DNA from 4 places in the Enterobacter cloacae complex sp. HYC080_NIDB genome. Region 3 is predicted to be linked to each of the others. Evidence: predicted binding sites of a transcription regulator. Region 3 holds the regulator's gene; each other region holds the start of a gene.

Region 1 (6,044 bases), 1.4 Mb from region 3:
TATGACCATACTGCACAGCGTGGACTTTTTTCCGGCGGATGGTTCGCCTGTGGCGATAGAGCCGCGGCTGCCGCAGGCGGCTTTCCCGGAGCATCATCATGATTTTCATGAAATCGTGATTGTTGAGCATGGCACGGGCATCCATGTCTTTAACGGTCAGCCCTACACCATCAGCGGCGGCACAGTCTGCTTTGTGCGCGACCACGATCGGCATCTGTATGAGCATACCGACAACCTGTGCCTGACGAACGTGCTCTATCGATCCCCGGACGCGTTCCAGTTTCTCGCGGGGCTTCATCAGCTACTGCCGCAGGAGAAGGAAGGACATTATCCGTCGCACTGGCGCGTGAATCAGGCCACGCTGCAGCAGGTTCGCCAGATTTTGCTCCAGATGGAGCAGAGTCAGGACGGACAGGAGATGCATGCGCTCGCCACGCGCGAGATGTTGTTTATGCAGCTGCTGGTGGCGTTGCGCCGCAGTAACCCGGTGGAGGGGGAGAGCAGCGAAGCCCGCCTGAACCAGCTGATGGCCTGGCTGGAGGAACATATTGCCGAGGATATCTGCTGGGAAATGCTGGCGAGTCATTTTTCACTCTCCCTGCGCACCCTGCACCGCCAGCTTAAGCAGCGAACCGGGCAGACGCCCCAGCGTTACCTTAACCGTCTGCGGCTGATAAAAGCGCGCCACCTGCTTCGCCACAGTGATGAAAGCGTCACGGATATCGCTTATCGCTGCGGTTTCGGCGACAGTAACCACTTTTCGACGCTGTTTCGTCGGGAATTCAGCTGGTCTCCGCGTGATATTCGCCAGGGGAGGGACACCTCACTACAGTAACGCGAGCCCAGTCAACGTTTTGCTGCCGTAAAGCGGGTAATAATGTCAGGTTTTCGCCGTTGAGGTGGTGATGTGGCCGCACCGTTAATTCTTCGCAAAGATGACTTTTTTGCCTCCGCTGAACAAGCTGTTGCGGTGGCGGATCGCTATCCGCAAAACGTCTTTGCTGAACACACGCACGAATTTTATGAGCTGGTGCTGGTGTGGCGCGGCAACGGTCTGCACATTCTCAACGATCGGCCTTACCGCATTACCCGGGGGGATCTGTTTTACATTCGTGCCGAAGATAAACACGCCTACGCCTCGGTGAATGACCTGGTTTTACAGAACGTTATCTACTGCCCCGATCGGCTCAGCCTTAACGTTGACTGGGCAGCATGCATTCCCGGCTTCAACGGTGCGAAAGGCTCGCCGCACTGGCGTTTAAGCAGCAGCGGCATGACTGCCATCCGTCAGGCCATTTCCCTCCTTGAACAGGAGAGCTATAAAACCGATCCGCTGGCTAACCCGATGGCGGAGATCCTCTTCGCACAGCTGGTGATGATGCTTAAACGGCATCGCTACGAGACGGATAACCCCTCCGCCACGCAGCAGGAGACCCTGCTCGATAAGCTGATTGCCACGCTGGCGGCCAGCCTGAATAAAAGCTTTGTTCTGGAAAAGTTCTGCGAGCAGGAGCAGTGCAGCGAACGTGCCCTGCGTCAGCAGTTCCGTACCCAGACGGGCATGACGGTAAATCACTATTTGCGCCAGCTGCGCATTTGCCACGCCCAGTATTTGCTCCAGCATACAGAGTTCATGGTCAGTGACGTGGCAATGCGCTGCGGCTTTGAGGACAGTAACTACTTTTCGGTGGTCTTTAATCGCGAGGTAGGGATGACGCCGGTGCAATGGCGTCATCACAGTCGCAGGGCGGCGTAATCAGTTCGCCATACCGAGGCCGACAATGTTGGCCGCAATGATAATCACCACGCAGCCCAGGCTCAGAACGCCCACCGGTCGGCGTCCGGCATTGTTCCACTCCCTCAAGATGAGACCCACCAGTCCGCCGCACAGCACGTAGAAGCTCATGTGTAGCATCCAGCTCATATAGTCATATTGTGCCGGGATGCTGGCGTGTCCCCAGGCGTAGAAAAAGAACTGCAGGTACCACATCAGTCCGCCGAGTGCCGAAAGCAGTACGTTGGTGATGATGACCCGTTTTGCCAGTGAGAAGTCGGCTTTTAGCGACAAACTCTCAACTTTTGCCAGACGAATTACGCAATAGCCGAGGTTAACCAGTGCGCCGCCGCCCATGATCACCACGTAGCTGGGCAGCGCCACGTACAGCGGGTCGACGCCCAGCGCGGCGGCCGCCTCGTGCATCGGTTTGGCGGCGTTCATGGCAAACGACATTCCGGCGGAGAAGATGCCGCACATTACCGCCAGCAGCAGACCCTTTTTCAGGTTAAAGTCCTCGGCTTTAATGCCCATCTTGCGCTCTTTCAACTGGCCCGCGCGGGTCACTATTCCGACGCCAATAACCGCTACCAGCACGCCCAGCAGCGTCATTCTGCCGCCTTCGGTATTCAGTAACACGTCGAGGTTACCGTTGAGGATGGGCGTCATCAGAGTGCCGACAATCAGCGTGATGCCAATCGCGATGCCGATCCCCATCGACATGCCGAGATAGCGCATGGTGAGGCCGTAGTTAATATTGCCGATGCCCCACATGGCACCAAACAGAAACACCGGCAGCAGAGTGGAGGCGTTAAAAGAGGAGAAGTAGCCCCAGAAATCCGGGAGTAGCATGGCGCTGATGGCCCAGGGAAGCAGGATCCAGGAGACCACACCGCCAACCGACCACATGGTTTCCCATGACCACTGCCTGACTTTTTTAAACGGAGCATAGAAGCAGGCTGCACTGGCCGCACCTATCAAATGCCAGAAAATACCCATCGTAATCGCATGATTCATGTTTACGTCCTCATCGTTTTTATCGGTCAATGGCATCCCACCGACCCGATGAGTGTAAAAATTAAGCAGAACGACCACCTTCGGGAGGCTGCCGCACTTTGGTTTTAAATGGCAATCAACGCGTTAAGCGCGTGAGCAGATTCACATTTTCACGCTTCATCAGAAAAGGAATGACCTTACAAAAACTACGGCATTGATAATCATTTTCAATATCATTTAATTAACTATAATGAACCAACTGCTTACGCGGCATTAACAGCTGTGCCGCCCGACAATAATGGAGAGGATTATGAGTTATACACTGCCATCCCTGCCGTATGCCTACGACGCACTGGAACCGCATTTCGACAAGCAGACGATGGAAATCCATCACACTAAACACCACCAGACCTATGTGAACAACGCGAATGCTGCGCTGGAAAGCCTGCCAGAGTTCGCTAACCTGTCTGCTGAAGAACTGATCACTAAACTGGACCAGCTGCCAGCGGACAAGAAAACCGTTCTGCGTAACAACGCGGGCGGCCACGCTAACCACAGCCTGTTCTGGAAAGGCCTGAAAACCGGTACCACCCTGCAGGGCGACCTGAAAGCGGCTATCGAGCGCGACTTCGGCTCCGTTGACAACTTCAAAGCGGAATTCGAAAAAGCCGCTGCAACCCGTTTCGGCTCTGGCTGGGCGTGGTTGGTTCTGAAAGGTGACAAACTGGCGGTGGTTTCCACTGCTAACCAGGACTCCCCGCTGATGGGTGAAGCGATCTCTGGCGCATCCGGCTTCCCGATCCTGGGTCTGGACGTGTGGGAACACGCTTACTACCTGAAGTTCCAGAACCGTCGCCCTGACTACATCAAAGCGTTCTGGGATGTGGTGAACTGGGACGAAGCAGCAGCGCGTTTCGCCGCTAAAAAATAAGGTTGCATTGACGCCTGTGAGAAGCGAGTCTGATGACTCGCTTTTTTTGTATCTGCGTAATGGAGGCAGCGATGCATTACCCGGTGAATGTGTTTACAGGCAAGGTAAGGGAGTACGACGGCAGCCGCCCGAGCGCCATCGCGAAAGTGCAGGTTGACGGTGAACTGACCTTAACCGACCTTGGGCTGGCAGGCGATGAGCAGGCCGAAAAGAAAATCCACGGCGGGCCGGATCGCGCGCTGTGTCACTATCCTCGCGAGCACTATCAGCACTGGAAAACCGAATTTCCTGACCAGGCGGACCTCTTCGTCGCGCCTGCATTTGGTGAGAATCTCTCGACGGAAGGGCTGACGGAAAAGAACGTGTTTATCGGCGATATTTATCGCTGGGGCGACGCCCTGATTCAGGTGACGCAGCCTCGCTCGCCGTGCTTCAAGCTCAACTACCACTTCGGCATTCAGGATATGTCGGCCCAGCTGCAAAGCGCGGGTAAAACCGGCTGGCTGTACCGTGTGGTGCTGGCCGGGCAGGTTTCGGCGGATGCGCCGCTTGAGCTGGCTTCGCGCCTGAGCGACGTGTCGGTGTATGACGCCTGCGCCATCGCCTGGCATATGCCGTTTGATGATGAACAATATCATCGGTTGCTGTCTGCGGCGGGGTTATCGACCAGCTGGACCAGAACAATGCAGAAGCGGCGGTTAAGCAACAAGATCGAAGATAATTCGCGGAGATTGTGGGGAAAATAGTGCTCCGCAGAAAGTAGGCCGGGTAAGGCGAAGCCGCCACCCGGCACATACAGTTATGAACGCTTATACAACGGCAGCCACAGCGTTAACCGCAACCCGCCCAGCGGGCTGTCGTCAGCTTTCACCCAGCCGCGATGCTGTTGCATGGCGGTTTCAACAATTGCCAGACCCAAACCTGTACCGCCGGATTCACGGTCGCGCGCTTCGTCAGTACGGTAGAACGGACGGAAAATCTGCTCCCGATCTTCAGGGCTGACGCCAGGACCGTCGTCATCCACGATAACGGTGATCCCGTCTTTATCTACCGAGAACGCCACCTCAATCTTGGTATGCGAGTAGCGCAGAGCGTTACGCACAATATTCTCCAGCGCGCTTTCCAGCGTGTTGGGGTTGCCGTACAGCGGCCATGGACCCGGCGGGAAGTTGACGGTGAAGGATTTGCCCATCTGTTCCGCTTCGAACGCCGCGTTGTCCAGCACCTCATGCCACAGATGATTGGCTTTCACCGTTTCGCTGACCAGCGCGTTTTTCTGCTGGTTGCGTGACATCACCAGCAGGTCATTGATCATGCTGTCCAGGCGGTGAGCTTCCGTTTCAATACGTTCCAGCTCTTTACTTTCCCCACTGCGGCGGCGCAACAGCGCGGTGCCAAGCTGCAAACGCGTAAGCGGGGTGCGCAGCTCGTGCGAGATGTCCGATAGCAGACGCTGCTGTGCGGTCATCATTCGATCGAGCGCGCTGACCATCTGGTTAAAACTGGTCCCGGCGGCAAGGAATTCCTGTGGCCCCGCTTCCAGCTCAGGGTGTTGTCGCAGGTTACCCTGCGCCACTTCATCGGCGGCGTTTTTCAGCTTACGTGCGGGTTTTGCCAGACTCCACGCCAGCCATAACAGCAGCGGCGAGCTGACCAGCATGGTAACAATCAGCAGCAGGAGCGGACGGTCAAACAGCAGGTTGATGAAATCGGACTGGGAACTGCTCGCAGGGCGAATCAAATAGAGCTGGTAATTGTCTTCCCCATCCCGTACCGAGAAAGGACCGACCATCTCTACCCGACCATATTTCTTTTTCTGTGGGTGATCGGCATTATCCGCCTGGCCAATAAAGTTACGGATAATCTGCATTTCATTGCGATCGGCCCCAATGACGCGGCCTTCGCTGGTGACCAGCAAAAGGCGTTGCCCGGGCGGCGCCCACTTGTCGATAGCGCGAAACAGCCTGCGCCACCACATCAAATCGTTCGGCGGATCGTTTGCCAGCTCCGCTTCAACATGCTGCTCGATCATCACGCCCTGACGTTGCTCGCTGTCAAGAAGCTCCGTCATCTGGCGTGAGTCGAGTTTTGGCAACATCAACACGAGCATTAAAACCAGGGCCAGCGTCAGCCAGAAGATGGCAAAGATGCGGGCGGTTAAGCTGCCTATCATGAAGCGGAAACCATCAGATAGCCGCGACCACGCAGGGTTTTAAACCATGGGTGACCGTCTTTACGCTCTGGCAGCTTGCGGCGCAGGTTAGAGATGTGCATGTCGATGGCGCGGTCAAACGGGGTGAGACGTTTGCCCAGCACTTCCTGACTCAGGTGTTCACGCGATAC
Region 2 (6,044 bases), 1.8 Mb from region 3:
CATAAAATCGGTGAAGTTCATGACGGCGCAGCCACCATGGACTGGATGGAACAGGAGCAGGAGCGTGGTATCACTATCACCTCCGCAGCGACTACTGCATTCTGGTCAGGTATGGCTAAGCAGTACGAACCGCATCGCGTAAACATCATCGACACCCCAGGGCACGTTGACTTCACCATCGAAGTAGAACGTTCCATGCGTGTGCTCGACGGCGCGGTAATGGTTTATTGCGCAGTTGGTGGTGTTCAGCCACAGTCTGAAACCGTATGGCGTCAGGCGAACAAATATAAAGTTCCACGCATCGCGTTCGTTAACAAAATGGACCGTATGGGTGCTAACTTCCTGAAAGTTGTTGGTCAGATCAAAACCCGTCTGGGCGCGAACCCTGTTCCGCTGCAGCTGGCAATTGGTGCTGAAGAAGGCTTCACCGGCGTTATCGACCTGGTGAAAATGAAAGCCATCAACTGGAACGACGCAGACCAGGGCGTGACCTTCGAATACGAAGACATCCCGGCTGAGATGCAGGACCTGGCTGACGAATGGCACCAGAACCTGATCGAATCCGCTGCTGAAGCTTCTGAAGAGCTGATGGAGAAATACCTGGGTGGTGAAGAACTGACTGAAGAAGAGATCAAAAAAGCTCTGCGTCAGCGTGTTCTGAACAACGAAATCATCCTGGTAACCTGTGGTTCTGCGTTCAAGAACAAAGGTGTTCAGGCGATGCTGGATGCGGTAGTTGACTACCTGCCATCTCCGGTTGACGTTCCTGCGATCAACGGCATCCTGGACGACGGTAAAGATACTCCGGCTGAGCGTCACGCAAGCGACGACGAGCCGTTCTCTGCACTGGCGTTCAAAATTGCTACCGACCCATTCGTGGGTAACCTGACCTTCTTCCGCGTTTACTCTGGTGTGGTTAACTCCGGTGACACCATCCTGAACTCCGTGAAAGCGGCGCGTGAGCGTTTTGGCCGTATCGTACAGATGCACGCTAACAAACGTGAAGAGATCAAAGAAGTTCGTGCGGGCGACATCGCTGCAGCTATCGGTCTGAAAGACGTGACCACTGGTGACACCCTGTGTGACCCGGATCACCCGATCATTCTGGAGCGTATGGAATTCCCAGAGCCGGTAATCTCCATCGCGGTTGAACCAAAAACCAAAGCTGACCAGGAAAAAATGGGTCTGGCTCTGGGCCGTCTGGCGAAAGAAGACCCATCATTCCGCGTATGGACTGATGAAGAATCTAACCAGACCATCATCGCAGGTATGGGTGAACTGCACCTGGACATCATCGTTGACCGTATGAAGCGTGAATTCAACGTTGAAGCGAACGTGGGTAAACCTCAGGTTGCTTACCGCGAAGCGATTCGCGCGAAAGTTACCGATGTTGAAGGTAAACACGCTAAGCAGTCTGGTGGTCGCGGTCAGTACGGTCACGTTGTGATCGACATGTACCCACTGGAGCCGGGCTCTAACCCGAAAGGTTACGAGTTCATCAACGACATCAAAGGTGGTGTAATTCCTGGCGAATACATCCCAGCCGTTGATAAAGGCATCCAGGAACAGCTGAAAGCGGGCCCTCTGGCTGGCTACCCAGTTGTTGACATGGGTATCCGTCTGCACTTCGGTTCTTACCACGACGTTGACTCCTCTGAACTGGCGTTTAAACTGGCTGCGTCTATTGCCTTTAAAGAAGGCTTTAAGAAAGCAAAACCAGTTCTGCTTGAGCCAATCATGAAGGTTGAAGTAGAAACTCCTGAAGAGAACACCGGTGACGTTATCGGTGACTTGAGCCGTCGTCGCGGTATGCTGCGTGGTCAGGAATCTGAAGTAACTGGCGTTAAGATCCACGCTGAAGTTCCGCTGTCTGAAATGTTCGGATATGCAACTCAGCTGCGTTCTCTGACCAAAGGTCGTGCATCATACACCATGGAATTCCTGAAGTATGATGATGCGCCTAACAACGTTGCTCAGGCCGTTATTGAAGCCCGTGGTAAGTAATCCACAGGATTAAAACCTAAGTCCCGTGCTCTCTCCGAAGGGGAGAGCACTATAGTAAGGAATATAGCCGTGTCTAAAGAAAAATTTGAACGTACAAAACCGCACGTTAACGTTGGTACTATCGGCCACGTTGACCATGGTAAAACTACCCTGACTGCTGCAATCACTACCGTTCTGGCTAAAACCTACGGCGGTGCTGCTCGTGCATTCGACCAGATCGATAACGCACCAGAAGAAAAAGCGCGTGGTATCACCATCAACACTTCTCACGTTGAATATGACACCCCGACTCGCCACTACGCACACGTAGACTGCCCAGGCCACGCCGACTATGTTAAAAACATGATCACCGGTGCTGCGCAGATGGACGGCGCGATCCTGGTTGTTGCTGCGACTGACGGCCCAATGCCTCAGACTCGTGAGCACATCCTGCTGGGTCGTCAGGTAGGCGTTCCTTACATCATCGTGTTCCTGAACAAGTGCGACATGGTTGATGACGAAGAGCTGCTGGAACTGGTAGAGATGGAAGTTCGTGAACTGCTGTCTCAGTACGATTTCCCAGGCGACGACACCCCAATCGTTCGTGGTTCCGCGCTGAAAGCGCTGGAAGGCGAAGCAGAGTGGGAAGAGAAAATCATCGAACTGGCTGGCTTCCTGGATTCTTACATCCCAGAACCAGAGCGTGCGATTGACAAGCCATTCCTGCTGCCAATCGAAGACGTATTCTCCATCTCCGGTCGTGGTACCGTTGTTACCGGTCGTGTAGAGCGCGGTATCATCAAAGTTGGTGAAGAAGTTGAAATCGTTGGTATCAAAGAGACTGCGAAGTCTACCTGTACTGGCGTTGAAATGTTCCGCAAACTGCTGGACGAAGGCCGTGCTGGTGAGAACGTTGGTGTTCTGCTGCGTGGTATCAAACGTGAAGAAATCGAACGTGGTCAGGTTCTGGCGAAGCCAGGCTCAATCAAGCCACACACCAAGTTCGAATCTGAAGTGTACATCCTGTCCAAAGACGAAGGCGGCCGTCATACTCCGTTCTTCAAAGGCTACCGTCCACAGTTCTACTTCCGTACAACTGACGTGACCGGTACCATCGAACTGCCAGAAGGCGTTGAGATGGTAATGCCAGGCGACAACATCAAGATGGTTGTGACTCTGATCCACCCAATCGCGATGGACGACGGTCTGCGTTTCGCAATCCGTGAAGGCGGCCGTACCGTTGGCGCGGGCGTTGTTGCTAAAGTTCTGGGCTAATTAATTATCCCCGAATTAAAAAAGGACGCTTCGGCGTCCTTTTTTGTTTTATGCTGCTCAGGTGTTGTCACAAACTTTCGCATTTTTTGCCTGCACCCGCCCCGTATTCTGGCGTTTGTGCTATTGTAATCATAACCATTCTCACTTACACTTTGCGCATAATTTGAACGGGAGTCTCTATGTACGTTTGTTTATGTAATGGTGTAAGCGACAAAAAAATACGTCAGGCCGTTCGCCAGTTTCAGCCACAGTCATTTCAGCAGCTTCGCAAATTTGTTCCGGTTGGAAATCAATGCGGTAAATGTGTACGTGCTGCACGTGAAATCATGCAGGACGAGTTGATGCAGATCCCGGAATACAAAGAGATCGCGTAAGCGCCCATCTTTTTTTTGACATCCCCGTAGCCCGATCTACGCTTCAATGAGTGGAAGCGGAGGGACTATATAATGAAAGGTGATGTTAAAATCATAAGTTATCTCAATAAATTATTGGGAAATGAGCTTGTCGCAATCAACCAGTACTTTCTTCATGCGAGAATGTTCAAAAACTGGGGACTTAAACGTCTGAACGACGTTGAGTACCATGAATCTATAGATGAGATGAAACACGCCGATAAATATATCGAGCGCATTTTATTCCTTGAAGGTATTCCAAACCTGCAGGATCTCGGCAAGCTGGGCATCGGTGAAGATGTTGAGGAGATGCTACGTTCCGACCTCAGGCTGGAACTTGAAGGTGCCAAAGATCTCCGTGAAGCCATTGCCTATGCCGACAGCGTTTTTGATTATGTCAGCCGTGACATGATGATTGAGATCCTTGCCGATGAAGAAGGCCATATAGACTGGCTGGAAACCGAGTTGGATTTGATCGATAAGCTGGGTATTCAAAACTATCTGCAGGCGCAAATCCGCGAAGAAAAAGAGTAGTTGATACAGGAAGGAAACCCTCCTTCCTGCTTCCTCACAGCGTTGCCCAGCAGAAACAGCCCCAGCCGCTCAGTGCCAGCGCCGGACCGAAAGGTATCGGGTCACCGAAATGCCCTTTTTTTACCCACAGCAGAAGCCCGTAAAAGATCCCTGCGATTGACGCTACGTAAAGGATCACGGGTACCTCTCGCCAGCCGCACCAGGCGCCCACTGCCGCAAGCATCTTGAAATCCCCGTAACCGATCCCTTCTTTGTGACAGATTAAGCGGACCAGCCAGTAGAGCAGCCACAGAATTAAATAGCCGGCAGCGGCACCCACAATGGCGTCCTGGGAGGAAACAGGGCCAAAAAAGGCATTAAAAAACAGGCCAACCCACAGTAACGGTAGCGTGAGCTTGTCGGGTAAAAGGTAATGCTGCAGATCGATCACGCTGAGTGCGAGTACAAACCAAAAGAACAGAAAAAGCGCCAGTGACATTATCATTGATGCTGGATGGAGGGCATAGCAAATGACGGCCATCATCGCACAAAGCCCTTCCAGCAAGGGATAGCGTGTTGAAACAGGCTGGCCGCAGTGGCGACATTTCCCTTTGAGAAGCATCCAGCCGAGCAGGGGAACCGTGTCGTACCAGAACAGTGGGGTTTGACACTGGCAGCACCGGGAGCCAGAGAACGTAAACTCTGACGTTGAACCCGCCTCGCCTGTCGAAGACGGTCGTAAAATCTCGGCAGGCAAACGCCAGGTGAGTATACCCATTGCGGTTCCTGACAGCAGGCCAATGATGAGAAACAGAGTAACCAGTGAGCTATCCATTTTATTTCACTCCGAGCGTCAGGCGCGTCAGGATTATAGCGTCCGTACCCTGTTCACTGGCGTGGAATTCAAGTTCCGCAATCCGCAGACCGTAGTCTCCCTGTAGCACTGCCAGCCAGTTCATAAAAGCGTCCATCCTGAGAGCATCGGCCGATACAGTCAGTTCTCCGCTATCGGTGCGCTGGAGTTTTGCGGCAGTGCCCAGCATGTGCAAACTGCTTTTAACCTGATTCTCCAGGGAGCCTGATGGTCTCTTTTCCGGAAGAAGAGCTGCAGCCGAAACCTGTTTCTGCAACCACTGCAGATCGCGTTGCACCTTAGCATAGCGGGATTGCATGGTGTCCGTAGCCTGCTTCAGGGGCTGGTAGAGCCCAAACCAGAAAAGAATGCTGACACCGCAGACAAGCAGTGCGAGTAGCAGCCGCTGTTCACGCGGATCTTTTTGGTGAAACCATTCCTGAGCGCGTTTAATCATTTCGAATCGTCCATAATCCCTGTTCATGTTTATCGACTTTGAGTGAGTAGCCAGCCAGTTTTTGATTTAAAAACGCCTGGATCTGTTGGTCATCGCGGGTAGAAATAAAAAGACGTAAATCATTACGTGCCGGGTTATAACTCAACCCTTCCAGCGCCAGTTCCGGGAAAGCGGACAGATGAGCCTGAAGCTGTTGTAAGAGCAAATAGGGGGCAGGCGATCGTTGCTGTAGCTGCCTGGGTAAATAGGTACGCAGATTACGGGTATGCCTGTTTTCTGGAATATAACGTTGCCATTGCTGCGTCAGTGTGTGGCTCAGCTGTTTTTCATACTCCCGAAGTTGCAAATACACGACAACCTGAGCCAGACACGCACTCCCGGCTAACAGGAGAAGACTGCAAAGCGCCACCCGTTTGATATTGGTGGACCAGAAAGAGCGCGGGGCAGGCGGGCGCATTTTCCCGTGCAAAAGGTTAGCGGGTGGTTCCTGTGGATGGAGTGTCAAACTATGACATGCGGGATGCGTTTCCTTCGCGGAAAGGCCAGCTGGCAGTGGACCGTAGCTGACAAC
Region 3 (6,044 bases):
CTCACTGATACGGCAAATTGATTAAAAAGAGAGCGACTGGAAGACGACGGGCTTCCAGTCGTTGGCGTGCCGTTTTTGCTGATGTATGATGGCGCGCTTATCGCCCGGGCATTAGCAGGGCGGCGTGTTTCCCCCGAAGTCTCAGAATCATGGCCAAAGAACAAACGGACCGTACGACACTAGATCTGTTCGCGAATGAGCGTCGACCGGGACGACCGAAAACGAATCCGCTTTCGCGCGACGAACAGCTGCGTATTAATAAACGCAACCAGCTTAAACGCGATAAAAATCGTGGGCTTAAGCGTGTCGAATTGAAGCTCAACGCTGACGCTGTCGATGCGCTTAACGAGCTGGCGGAAGCGCGTAATATCAGCCGCAGCGAGCTCATTGAAGAGATGCTGATCGCCCAGCTTGAGACATTGCGCAGCCAGGCATAAGTCTGAAAAACCCCTTTTTTACCCTTTTCATGTAGCACAGAGTGCAGTCCTGCGCGATAGCGGTTTCCGCAGGGTTGCCTGTTCTGCTATTATTGCCCTTATCCGTGGCCGAATTGCGCCACCATACCATTAAGTTTCAAGAGGTTATTTTACTCATGGCAATCATCGGCATTTTCTTCGGCAGTGATACCGGCAATACCGAAAATATCGCAAAAAACATTCAGAAACAGCTCGGTAAAGACGTTGCTGATGTGCATGACATCGCCAAGAGCAGCAAAGAAGATCTCGAGGGCTACGACATTCTGCTGCTGGGTATTCCAACCTGGTACTACGGTGAAGCACAGTGCGACTGGGATGATTTCTTCCCAACGCTGGAAGAGGTGGACTTCAACGGCAAGCTGGTTGCCCTGTTTGGCTGTGGCGATCAGGAAGACTATGCCGAGTACTTCTGCGACGCGCTGGGCACCATCCGCGACATCATTGAGCCGAACGGCGCCGTTATTGTCGGTCACTGGCCCACTGCCGGTTACCACTTTGAAGCCTCCAAAGGTCTTGCCGATGACGATCACTTCGTGGGTCTGGCCATCGACGAAGACCGTCAGCCTGAGCTGACCGCTGAGCGCGTAGAGAAGTGGGTTAAGCAGATCCGTGAAGAACTGCACCTGGACGATATTCTCAACGCCTGATTTTCGCGGCGCAACGGCGGTTGCGCCCGTTTTCCAGGTAAAACCGATTAAATTAATTGCTACAAACTTTTAACTTTTTCGCTCAGACCTGTACAATGTTTCCCTGGTAAAATGTGGTTTTCATTTCACAAGTTTGTCGGTGATACCCCATTTTTATAAGCATACTTTGCCTGAGACTTGCAGTTTTCATTTAGCCGTGGCAGTTCTATAATGAGACGCAATATCCAAGGTGCATTTTCTGTCACTTCTTTCAGAAGTGAATCGTTTAGCAACAGGACAGATTCCGCATGACTGACAACAATACCGCATTAAAGAAGGCTGGCCTGAAAGTAACGCTTCCTCGGTTAAAAATCCTCGAAGTGCTTCAGGGTCCAGACAACCACCATGTCAGTGCGGAAGACCTCTATAAACGTCTTATCGACATGGGTGAAGAGATTGGTCTGGCCACCGTTTATCGCGTGCTGAACCAGTTTGATGACGCGGGCATTGTTACCCGTCATAATTTCGAAGGCGGTAAATCTGTATTCGAACTGACCCAGCAGCATCACCACGATCACCTGATCTGCCTCGATTGCGGCAAGGTCATTGAATTCAGCGATGATTCCATCGAATCGCGTCAGCGTGAAATCGCCGCTCGTCATGGCATCCGCCTGACCAACCACAGCCTGTACCTGTATGGTCACTGCGCTGAAGGTGATTGCCGCGAAAATGAACACGCGCACGACGCAAAATAAGTCACGTTCATACTCTGAGCCAGCCGTAAGGCTGGCTTTTTTTTGCCTTAAAAAGCCCGGTGGCGCTGCGCCTGGGCCTACGGACTATGACGCCTTTGTAGGCCCGGTAAGCGCAGCGCCACCGGGCGTAAAGCAACTTAATTATTGTTATTGCGTATCTCGTTCCAGATCTTATCGCAACGCTTCGCGACTTCCTGATCGTTACCCGTTTTACGCGCCTGGATACAGGCCTGATAATCCATCACACGAATATTCTCCTGCGTCGCGAATTGCTCATGCGCCTTCTCTTTCTTCAGCACATTCAGTACGCTCTGACAGGCTTCAATTTTCTCCGGCGAGCCTTGTGCGGTATTAATACAGGCGCTGTAAGCCTCCTTCAGCCTGGAATCTTCCTTCGGTGCCTGAGGCTGAGCGCAGGCCACCAGCCCCGATGCAAGCATCGCGACAATTACGATTTTTTTCATCATGTGCAGTCTCCGGTCCGGCGGGCCTTAACCCGCCGGAAGATTCATCAGAAGATGGTGAATGGGGCAATAACCATGAATTTCACGTCACGTTCATCCTGGAAGATGTTGCCGTAACCGCCCGCATAGCTCGGGATATCGGAGTGGTTGTCATACTGAGTGAAGTGCAGTTTGAACATCGTGCCCTTCGCGCGCCCATCCTGCAGGGTATAGATAGCATCCAGGCTGTAGGAGGACTCTTTCAGGCGATAGTTTGGATCGTAGTACGCATCCGGCGTGGCCATGTCGCCAGGTTTTGCGTCCCAGGCGTAAGCGTAAGAAGCGCCCACTGCCCAACCCGGCAGGTTCCAGTTTTTCAGATCATACATTGCGCCGAAGAAGACCGCTTTTTCACCATCGGCGTTGAAGTCTGAGCGGTTATCCCACCAGATATCCAGACGACCGTTAGATGACGCGTAAGTTGGCGTCATACGTTGCAGGAAGTAGCCCTGCTGCCCTTCCGCCTTCACCCATGTCCCTTCCAGGCGTAAATCAACCTGGCCCACTTTATAGCCGAAAGTCAGCGCCTGCAGCCACGCGGTGCCGTCATAAATGTCGTTGACGCCGCCATCGCTGACCTTGTCACGCGTACCATAGAACTGGTAGCTGGTGCTCAGCGGACTTCCTGCGATATCAAATTTGTAGCTGGCTTTAGCAAAATACTGATCGATATAGCCTTCCGCCTGACCAAATGCGGCTTCCAGTACCAGATCGTTTTTAAAGTCGTATTTCGCGCCCAGCGAGTGGAGATAATCGACTTTGGTTTTCTTATCGTTCTGGTAGAACTTGTCCATTTCAATGTGCCATGGAGCCTTATACTCGTTGGTCCACATATAGGAGAAGCTCAACGCACCCGCATCACCATAGTCAAAGTTCGCCCCGGCTTCTGCACCCTGATAGGTACCTGGCATGAAGCTCCAGTGTGGTGCTAACAGCGTCTGGCCGGTTGGCTGAATATACCCTCCACGCGCCCAGACCGGGCCGTATTTAAATTTCGCTGCGGCCTTGTACAGGCTGATACCACTCTTATCACCGGACCAGTCTTCATCGTAAGCTTTGTTGCTGGAGGAGAAGGCAATTTCGTTAGGGTGGCCGCTGTCGCCGTTTTCCGCCATTTCGATCGCGGTGAATGCAGCGATATCCAGGCCGAACATATCTGCGGCATAGCCTGACTGGAAGTCCAGGTTGGCGTTCCAGGTGGAGTGAGAAAGGTTGGTTTTATATTTGTCTTCGGCGACGTCTTTACGGTCACGTTCACGCTGCCAGTAATAGATGCCGCCCGTGAGGGTAGAATCGTCGATGAAACCCGCAGCTTTCGCCTCAGGTGTAACAACCAGGCCAGACATTGCTGTCACACCGGCAATAGCCAGCGCCAGCGCACTACGTTTGCCACTGAACGTACGCATAGATTATTCCTCTTTGACGAATTAAAGCGCCTAAAACGGCGAAAATAAAAAAGACCAGGCGGTCAGGGGTAGTTATAAATACCCTCGAATTAACTACCGTCTTTAGGTTATTTTTCGCGACGCGAATTATCAATGCTTTTCATCAGGCAAAAGTCAGGATTATGACGAAGTGCACATAATTGGTAGTGCTTTGTAACATTTGGCCGGAAGCGTGATTTGGCGGGGGTATAGCAGCGTATTTCAGGGTATTAGAACATTAGAAATCGCGTATTTTGCGAAATTTGCCATTTTCAAAAACAGACAAACTTTTTTAAAAAAAATAAGTAGCACCACATTGACCAAAAATAACGGCGGACATTTTTACAACGCCACTTTAACGATATGATCATTAATAAAAAAAACGCCGCAATAAGCGGCGTTTGTTTCTCATTGACCAGAGCGGCGTTATTATTCGCCGCTCTTGGTCCAGGTGTCACGCAGACCGACGGTACGGTTAAATACCGGTTTTTCCGCAGTGCTGTAACGGCTGTCCAGGCAGAAGTAACCTTCACGCTCGAACTGGAACGCTTTACCTGCTTCAGCTGTTTTCAGCGATGGCTCAGCATAACCCTGTTTGATCACCAGAGATTCCGGGTTGATCGTCGCCAGGAAGTCTTCCGCCGCACCCGGGTTAGGCACGCTGAAAAGACGATCGTACAGACGGATTTCTACCGGCAGCGCGTGAGAAGCGCTTACCCAGTGGATAACGCCTTTCACCTTGCGACCATCGGCAGGATCTTTGCTCAGCGTTTCGGCATCGTATGAACAGAAGATGGTGGTGATATTCCCTTCTGCATCTTTCTCTACGCGCTCGGCTTTGATCACGTAGGCGTTACGCAGACGGACTTCTTTACCCAGCACCAGACGCTTGTACTGCTTGTTGGCTTCTTCACGGAAGTCAGCGCGGTCGATCCAGATTTCACCGCTGAACGGTACGTCACGGCTTCCCATTTCCGGTTTGTTCGGATGGTTAGGCATGGCAACCAGTTCACTCGCACCCTGAGGATAGTTTTCGATAACCAGTTTTACCGGGTCGATAACTGCCATCGCGCGCGGGGCATTTTCGTTGAGGTCTTCACGAATGCAGGACTCCAGCGACGCCATTTCAATGGTGTTGTCCTGCTTGGTCACGCCGATGCGCTTGCAGAACTCACGAATAGATGCAGCGGTGTAGCCACGACGACGCAGACCAGAAATGGTCGGCATACGCGGGTCGTCCCAGCCCTCAACGTGCTTGTCAGTCACCAGCAGGTTCAGCTTACGCTTGGACATCACGGTGTATTCCAGATTCAGACGAGAGAACTCGTACTGACGCGGATGCACAGGGATGGTGATGTTATCCAGCACCCAGTCGTACAGGCGACGGTTGTCCTGGAACTCAAGCGTACACAGCGAGTGGGTAATGCCTTCCAGCGCATCGCTGATGCAGTGGGTGAAGTCGTACATCGGGTAGATGCACCACTTGTTACCGGTCTGGTGGTGTTCAGCAAACTTAATGCGGTACAGCACCGGATCGCGCATCACGATGAACGGAGAAGCCATGTCGATTTTGGCACGCAGACAGGCTTTGCCTTCTTCAAAACCACCCGCACGCATTTTTTCAAACAGCGCCAGGTTCTCTTCCACGCTGCGATCGCGGAACGGACTGTTTTTGCCAGGTTGCGTCAGCGTACCGCGGTATTCACGGATTTCATCCGCGGACAGTTCATCGACGTACGCCAGACCTTTGTTGATCAGCTCAACCGCGTAAGCGTACAGCTGATCAAAATAGTCAGAGGAGTAGCAGATATCGCCAGACCAGTTGAAGCCCAGCCATTGCACGTCGTTCTTGATGGACTCAACGTATTCGATGTCTTCTTTTACTGGGTTGGTGTCATCGAAACGCAGGTTGCACTGCCCCTGATAGTCTTGCGCAATGCCAAAGTTCAGGCAGATGGATTTCGCATGACCAATATGCAGGTAGCCGTTCGGCTCCGGCGGGAAGCGGGTATGCACCGTGGTGTGCTTACCACTGGCCAGATCTTCATCGATGATCTGACGAATAAAGTTACTCGGGCGGGCTTCAGCCTCACTCATCGTGGATTCCTCAAAGCGTAAACAACGTATAACGGCATATGATCTTATAAGCCGGACGTAGTGACAACCCTTAGTTACGGAAAATACGTATCAGATGAAAATAATGGGGGCATTTGCTGCAAAAAAAAGCGGCGGAGGATATCCCCCGCCGCTTAAGGCATGA
Region 4 (6,044 bases), 1.9 Mb from region 3:
TGGCAGTCAGTTCCTCAACCCGGATCAGATCACCGAAGAGAAGCTGGAAAAAGTGCGTAAGCTCAATGTCCTGGCGGAAGGCCGCGGCCAGAAGCTATCGCAGATGGCGCTGGCCTGGGTGTTGCGCCATGACGACGTGACGTCGGTGCTGATTGGGGCAAGTCAAGCGGCTCAAATTGATGACGCCGTTGGCATGCTGGAAAACCGCCATTTCTCCGCGGAAGAGCTGAACCTTATTGAAGAAATCCTGACCAGCTCAAAATAAAACCACTTTTAGCAAAAAGTGCTCTGAACCTGGAATTCGGAGTTGAGGCGATGAAACGAGGCTTTACCAACTCGTAATATTGCGTTAACAGGCCCCACAAAGGCCCCGATCGTGAAGGAGAAAGAGTATGTTCAGGTCACTGATTCTTGCAGCGGTATTACTGGCTTCCGCCCCGCTCATCGCCACTGCTGGCGAAATCACCCTGTTGCCATCAGTAAAATTACAAATTGGCGATCGTGACGACTACGGCAGATACTGGGACGGTGGCTACTGGCGCGACCGTGACTACTGGAACCGTCATTATGAATGGCGCGGTGACCGCTGGCGCAGGCACGATAATGGCCTGCATCGCGGCTGGTACAAAAACAATGCCTATGAACGCGGCTACCGCGAAGGCTGGAACGATCGTGACGACCGCCGCGGTGGCTGGGGTCACGGCCCAAAAGGACACGGTGGTCACGGCCACGGTCGTCATTAATGTAAAATGTAAAAAAGGAGCCTTTCGGCTCCTTTCTCTTTTATAACCCCAGCGCTGTGCCAATCAACAGCCATAAATTTAGCGCCACAACCACTACTACAATTGCCCATCCTGTCCGTTTCACCAGCGTCGAGTTAACCAGATCGCCCATCAGGGCTGGATTGCTGGTAAAAATCAGCAGAGGAACCAGCGCCAGTGCGATACCAAAACTCAGCAGCACCTGACTCATCACCAGAATTCGCGTGGGATCAAGCCCCATCAGAATCACAACAAACGACGGCAGCATGGTGACGGAACGACGAACCCACAGGGGAATATGGAAGCGCACAAATCCCTGCATCACCACTTGCCCTGCCAGCGTGCCCACCACCGTGGAAGAGAGACCGGCAGCCACCAGGCTCAAACCAAAAATCGTGGCAGCAGCATGGCTCAGTAACGGCTCCAGCGTGAGATACGCCTGGTCGAGATCGGCAATACCGGTATGACCGTTAAAGTGAAAAGCGGCAGCTGCGGTGGCCATCATCGCCAGGTTCACAAAACCCGCGATGGTCATGGCAATCGCCACATCCCATTTGGTTGCCGAATAACGTTCTTTACGCGTCCCACCGTGAAGATGCTGGGTCAGCGAAGAGTGCAGATAAATGACGTGTGGCATAATGGTCGCCCCAAGTACCCCGGCAGCCAGGAAGACGGCTTCCGACGTTGGCAGGCTGGGGATCACCATGCCTTTACCAAGCTGTACCAGGTTTGGCTGGGAGAATATCAGCTCGACAATATAGGCCGCCGCGACAAACAGCAGCAGACCACCAATCACCTTTTCAAGCGGCTTTTGCCCCCGACGCTGTAACATCAGGATCAGGAAAGTGGCAATCCCGGTCAGGACCGCCCCTTGCAATAGCGATACGCCCAGAATCAGCTTAAAGCCGATCGCCGCACCGATAAATTCAGCGAGATCGGTTGCCATGGCGATGATTTCAGCCTGCACCCAGTAGAGCCAGACGGCCGGACGTGGGTAGTGGTCGCGGATTTGTTCTGCCAGGTTTTTGCCCGTAGCAATCCCCAGTTTTGCTGAGAGCATTTGAATCAGCATCGCCATCAGGTTCGCCCAGACGACCACCCACAGCAACTTATAGCCGAAGCTGGCCCCGGCCTGAATATTGGTCGCAAAATTACCCGGATCGATATAGCCAATGGCAGCAATGAACGCAGGTCCCATTAATGCGAACCGCAGCTTGCGCGCCGCTCTGCCACTGCTACCCTCTACGCGACTGTTAGTCATTATCTGCCTCTGGAAATATAGCCTTTGCTATGTTTAATGCTATCAAAATGAGAATGATTATCAAGATCATTTAAGTGGTTAAACATGATTTCTCTGATAGCTAAGAACGATAGATGGGCAGGTGGTGCGACATCACAGAATGTGAAAATGCGCAGTCATTTGTGAAGCGTAGCACACAAACTTAACTTTTCACTCATTTACCTAACATAACGAAAATGTATTGTGGATCACTATTTTTGAGACTCGTCACAGGATGTAACTATAGTGTGTCCTTGATCTCGTTTTCTTTTCGCTTGTTGCATAGAATGTGCACGAAAATTAAACCTGCCTCATATTTGGAGCAAATATGGACCGCGTCCTTCATTTTGTCCTGGCACTTGTTGTCGTTACTGCACTCGCATTGCTGGTCAGCACAGACCGCAAAAAAATTCGTATTCGTTATGTTGTCCAACTGCTGGTCATTGAAGTTTTACTTGCGTGGTTCTTCCTGAACTCCAACGTAGGTCTCGGCTTCGTAAAAGGCTTCTCCGAAATGTTCGAAAAACTGCTCGGATTCGCCAACGAAGGGACCAACTTTGTCTTCGGTAAAATGAACGACGAAGGTCTGGCATTCTTCTTCCTGAAGGTGCTGTGCCCAATCGTCTTTATCTCCGCGCTCATCGGTATTCTGCAGCACATCCGTGTTCTGCCGTTCGTGATTCGTGGAATTGGTTTCCTTTTATCCAAAGTCAACGGCATGGGCAAGCTGGAGTCTTTCAACGCCGTCAGTTCCCTGATCCTCGGTCAGTCTGAGAACTTCATCGCGTATAAAGATATTCTCGGCAAAATGTCGCGTAACCGCATGTACACCATGGCGGCAACCGCAATGTCTACCGTTTCCATGTCTATCGTGGGCGCGTATATGACCATGCTGGAGCCAAAATATGTTGTCGCTGCGCTGGTTCTGAACATGTTCAGCACCTTTATCGTGCTGTCGCTGATCAACCCATACCGCGTTGACGCCAGCGAAGAGAATATCCAGATGTCCAACCTGCACGAAGGCCAGAGCTTCTTCGAAATGCTGGGCGAGTATATTCTGGCCGGTTTCAAAGTGGCGGTTATCGTTGCCGCCATGCTGATCGGCTTCATTGCGCTGATCTCTGCGCTGAACGCCCTGTTCGCCGCGGTGCTGGGTATCTCCTTCCAGGGTATTCTGGGCTACATCTTCTATCCTGTTGCCTGGGTGATGGGTGTTCCGGCTCACGAAGCGCTGCAGGTGGGCAGTATCATGGCAACCAAACTGGTTTCTAACGAATTCGTTGCGATGATGGATCTGCAGAAAATTGCCAGCACGCTTTCTCCGCGCGCGGAAGGCATCCTGTCCGTGTTCCTGGTCTCCTTCGCGAACTTCTCGTCCATCGGTATTATCGCCGGGGCGATTAAAGGCCTGAACGAAGAACAGGGTAACGTGGTTTCACGCTTTGGCCTGAAACTGGTGTACGGCTCCACTCTGGTGAGCGTTCTGTCCGCGTCCATCGCAGCGCTGGTCCTGTAACGTTTACTGCAAAACAAAAAACCGGGAGCTTGCTCCCGGTTTTTTTATGCCCGTATTTCTTCCAGCGGTTTGGGTTTACCTATCAGGTAGCCCTGCAGGTAATCCACGCCGAAGCGAAGCAACATCTCCCGCTGTGCGGGTGTTTCGACATACTCCGCCACCACACATAGCGATTTCGTCTTCGCCAGATTACACATCGACTGGACGATCATCGCATCCATGTCATCAGTACAAATGTCTTTAACAAAGCAGCCGTCAATTTTGATGATATCCGCCTGCAGACGTCTGAGACGCTCGTAGTTGGCGTACCCCGTACCAAAATCATCAATAGCAATCCGGAATCCACAATCCCGCAGTTGCTGAATATTATTGATGCTGCAACCTGAATTGGAGAAAGCCTGCTCTTCGGTGATCTCAATGACCACGGTTTGAGGGGCAACGCCGTATCGTTCAAACAGCGCACAAATCTCGGTCGCCACCTCTTTTTGCATCAGCGTGAGCGGCATCAGATTGACGGAGAAACGGGCCCCAGGCTGCGTCGCAGGATGATCTCGCAGCCACAGCAGTAATTTTTCCATAACGCACATATCAAACCGGTGGCTAAGGTTGAACTGGGCAATCAGCGGAATAAAGCGATCAGGGGTGATGATTTCGCCCTCGCTCTCCATACGCGTCAGAATTTCGTAGTAACCGCTACCGTCTGCCTTCTGGATCGGTTGCGCGTATAAATGGAACTGACCCGCCTCCAGGGCATGCTTAATCCGCGCTAACATCAGGACGCGCTCTGTTGTTTGTCCTGATGCAGCCTCCAGGCTATTCGTCAGCGCAAGTACGTTCTGTCCTGCACAAGATTGCTCAGCCAGCCAGCTTAGTTGCCCCAGCGTGTGATGCAATTTTTCACCGTTTTCGACCATCCCCCAGGAGGCACCAAACTCAATATCCAGCCCGGTGTTGTTCCAGAAAATTTTCCGGCTGTTCAACCGATCAACCATATGCTGGAGACGCTCAGCAATTTCCGGCCCCAGCAAGACCACCACCAGCTCGCTTCCGGGCAACTGGAAGAGCATCTCGTCCTTTTGCAGAAGGGGCTGCAGCGACGAGGCGATCGTGCGTTTGCAGTGGACCCGCATCAGGATCCCGTAATGGCGGCTTAAAAATTCCAGGTTATCCATGCGCAGAATGCACACTTTGGCATCCTGGTGAATCTCAAGATACTCCTCCAGCGCACGGATATTGGGCAAACCGGTCAGCGGATCGGTCAGCGCTCTGCCCTGCCATCCCCGCTTCAGCCACTCGCTACGCTGGTAAATCCGCGACATGTAAAGCAAGCAGATGGCAAACGAGATCAGCACGGACAGGATAAAGGAAAGTGAATGGCCCGACTCCACACCATTCAGGAAGTTATAGTTGTAGGTCAACAGCAGAAGCGCTGAAGCAGCCCAAAGCAGAGAGATAAGTGCATAGGTCAGGCGGCTTATCGCTAAGGTAAAGAGAATAAAAATCAGCGGCATTAAATAGCCCGCTATAACAGGGGATTCAAAAGGGCCACATAAAACAGCGAGAATGAAGCCTAGAAGCATGAGCCAGACAAATATAAACAATGAATTCTTATGGAAAAAAATGGGCTTCACGCTTCGTCGCCAGAAGGTAATGGCATAACGAGGATTAATTATCATTCTTAACGGGTAATAGAACATCATGGTAAAAATCAGCGCCGCGCCTATCAGACTTTGAATATCCACGACGTTATAAATTACCGTCCCTTCACCGAAGAAGGTGGAGATAGTTACCGGGAAATCAAACAAATAGCCCGCTAAATACATCGACATTTTAATGCCGAGTGGCACAATAAAACCGAGCCAGAATATCCGTAATCCAATGTGCTTGTTAGGAATGCAGTAGCGCCAGCGCCTGCCCAGCATGATGCGCAACAGGCCGCACGCCGCTAACAACGCAAAGGTCTGACAAAACAGCAATACTGAATATTGTAGCGGTGCTAAATTAATATAGAATAAATTAGTGACAGTAAAACCTAACAGAATGGGAAGAATTGCCCGACGACCAAATAACAGAATTACCGCCAGCATAACGCTCAGGGGTAACCACGCTAAATAAACGTCGTGACCATTCACAATCGCGCGCGGGGAGAGATAACGGGAGAAAGGAACCGCGATCAGGCATATCGCCAGGGCAATTATAAATATCTTTACATTATTGTACGTTTTTCTATTTATTAAGCTGATGCGATTATTATCCGTTCATATCATTGACCGGATGGATAATAGGTTTATTAATTGTGCGAATCAAGTTGAAGTCTATTTATGGACAGGTTTATTGATTTCGATTGAGGTCAGGTACAGGAATACCTTCTTTTTGATAACAAAATGCGGTGGTGAACGTTACAAACAGATAAAAAAAACCCTCGTCTTTTGACGAGGGTTTAAAATTTTGGTGGAGCTAAGCGGGATCGAACCGCTGACCTCTTGCA

The links. Region 3 encodes Fur, which represses iron uptake genes when iron is present. Its sites were predicted from a motif close to ATAATAATGAGAACNACTATCAA; they were not measured.
Region 1: the regulator Fur is predicted to act here: its motif matches at 2,985-3,007, upstream of sodA (superoxide dismutase [Mn]).
Region 2: the regulator Fur is predicted to act here: its motif matches at 3,381-3,403, upstream of bfd (bacterioferritin-associated ferredoxin).
Region 4: the regulator Fur is predicted to act here: its motif matches at 2,064-2,086, upstream of O1723_RS06325 (Nramp family divalent metal transporter).

The regions. Positions count from the first base shown of each region.
Region 1 is NZ_CP114212.1:87,652-93,695, forward strand. Features, by position in the region: gene rhaS (HTH-type transcriptional activator RhaS) at 2-835, shown strand; gene rhaR (HTH-type transcriptional activator RhaR) at 908-1,756, shown strand; gene rhaT (L-rhamnose/proton symporter RhaT) at 1,757-2,791, opposite strand; gene sodA (superoxide dismutase [Mn]) at 3,081-3,701, shown strand; gene yiiM (6-hydroxyaminopurine reductase) at 3,773-4,447, shown strand; gene cpxA (envelope stress sensor histidine kinase CpxA) at 4,501-5,874, opposite strand; gene cpxR (envelope stress response regulator transcription factor CpxR) at 5,871-6,044, opposite strand, start outside.
Region 2 is NZ_CP114212.1:430,766-436,809, forward strand. Features, by position in the region: gene fusA (elongation factor G) at 1-2,004, shown strand, start outside; gene tuf (elongation factor Tu) at 2,074-3,258, shown strand; gene bfd (bacterioferritin-associated ferredoxin) at 3,438-3,632, shown strand; gene bfr (bacterioferritin) at 3,705-4,184, shown strand; gene O1723_RS01975 (prepilin peptidase) at 4,219-4,941, opposite strand; gene gspM (type II secretion system protein GspM) at 5,000-5,473, opposite strand; gene gspL (type II secretion system protein GspL) at 5,466-6,044, opposite strand, start outside.
Region 3 is NZ_CP114212.1:3,203,420-3,209,463, forward strand. Features, by position in the region: gene ybfF (esterase) at 1-21, shown strand, start outside; gene ybfE (LexA regulated protein) at 150-437, shown strand; gene fldA (flavodoxin FldA) at 593-1,123, shown strand; gene fur (ferric iron uptake transcriptional regulator) at 1,411-1,857, shown strand; gene chiQ (ChiQ/YbfN family lipoprotein) at 1,995-2,321, opposite strand; gene chiP (chitoporin ChiP) at 2,369-3,766, opposite strand; gene glnS (glutamine--tRNA ligase) at 4,214-5,881, opposite strand.
Region 4 is NZ_CP114212.1:1,323,021-1,329,064, reverse strand. Features, by position in the region: gene mgrA (L-glyceraldehyde 3-phosphate reductase) at 1-265, shown strand, start outside; gene O1723_RS06330 (DUF2502 domain-containing protein) at 393-743, shown strand; gene O1723_RS06325 (Nramp family divalent metal transporter) at 784-2,022, opposite strand; gene O1723_RS06320 (NupC/NupG family nucleoside CNT transporter) at 2,369-3,556, shown strand; gene O1723_RS06315 (sensor domain-containing phosphodiesterase) at 3,601-5,790, opposite strand; tRNA gene O1723_RS06310 (tRNA-Ala) at 6,006-6,044, opposite strand, start outside.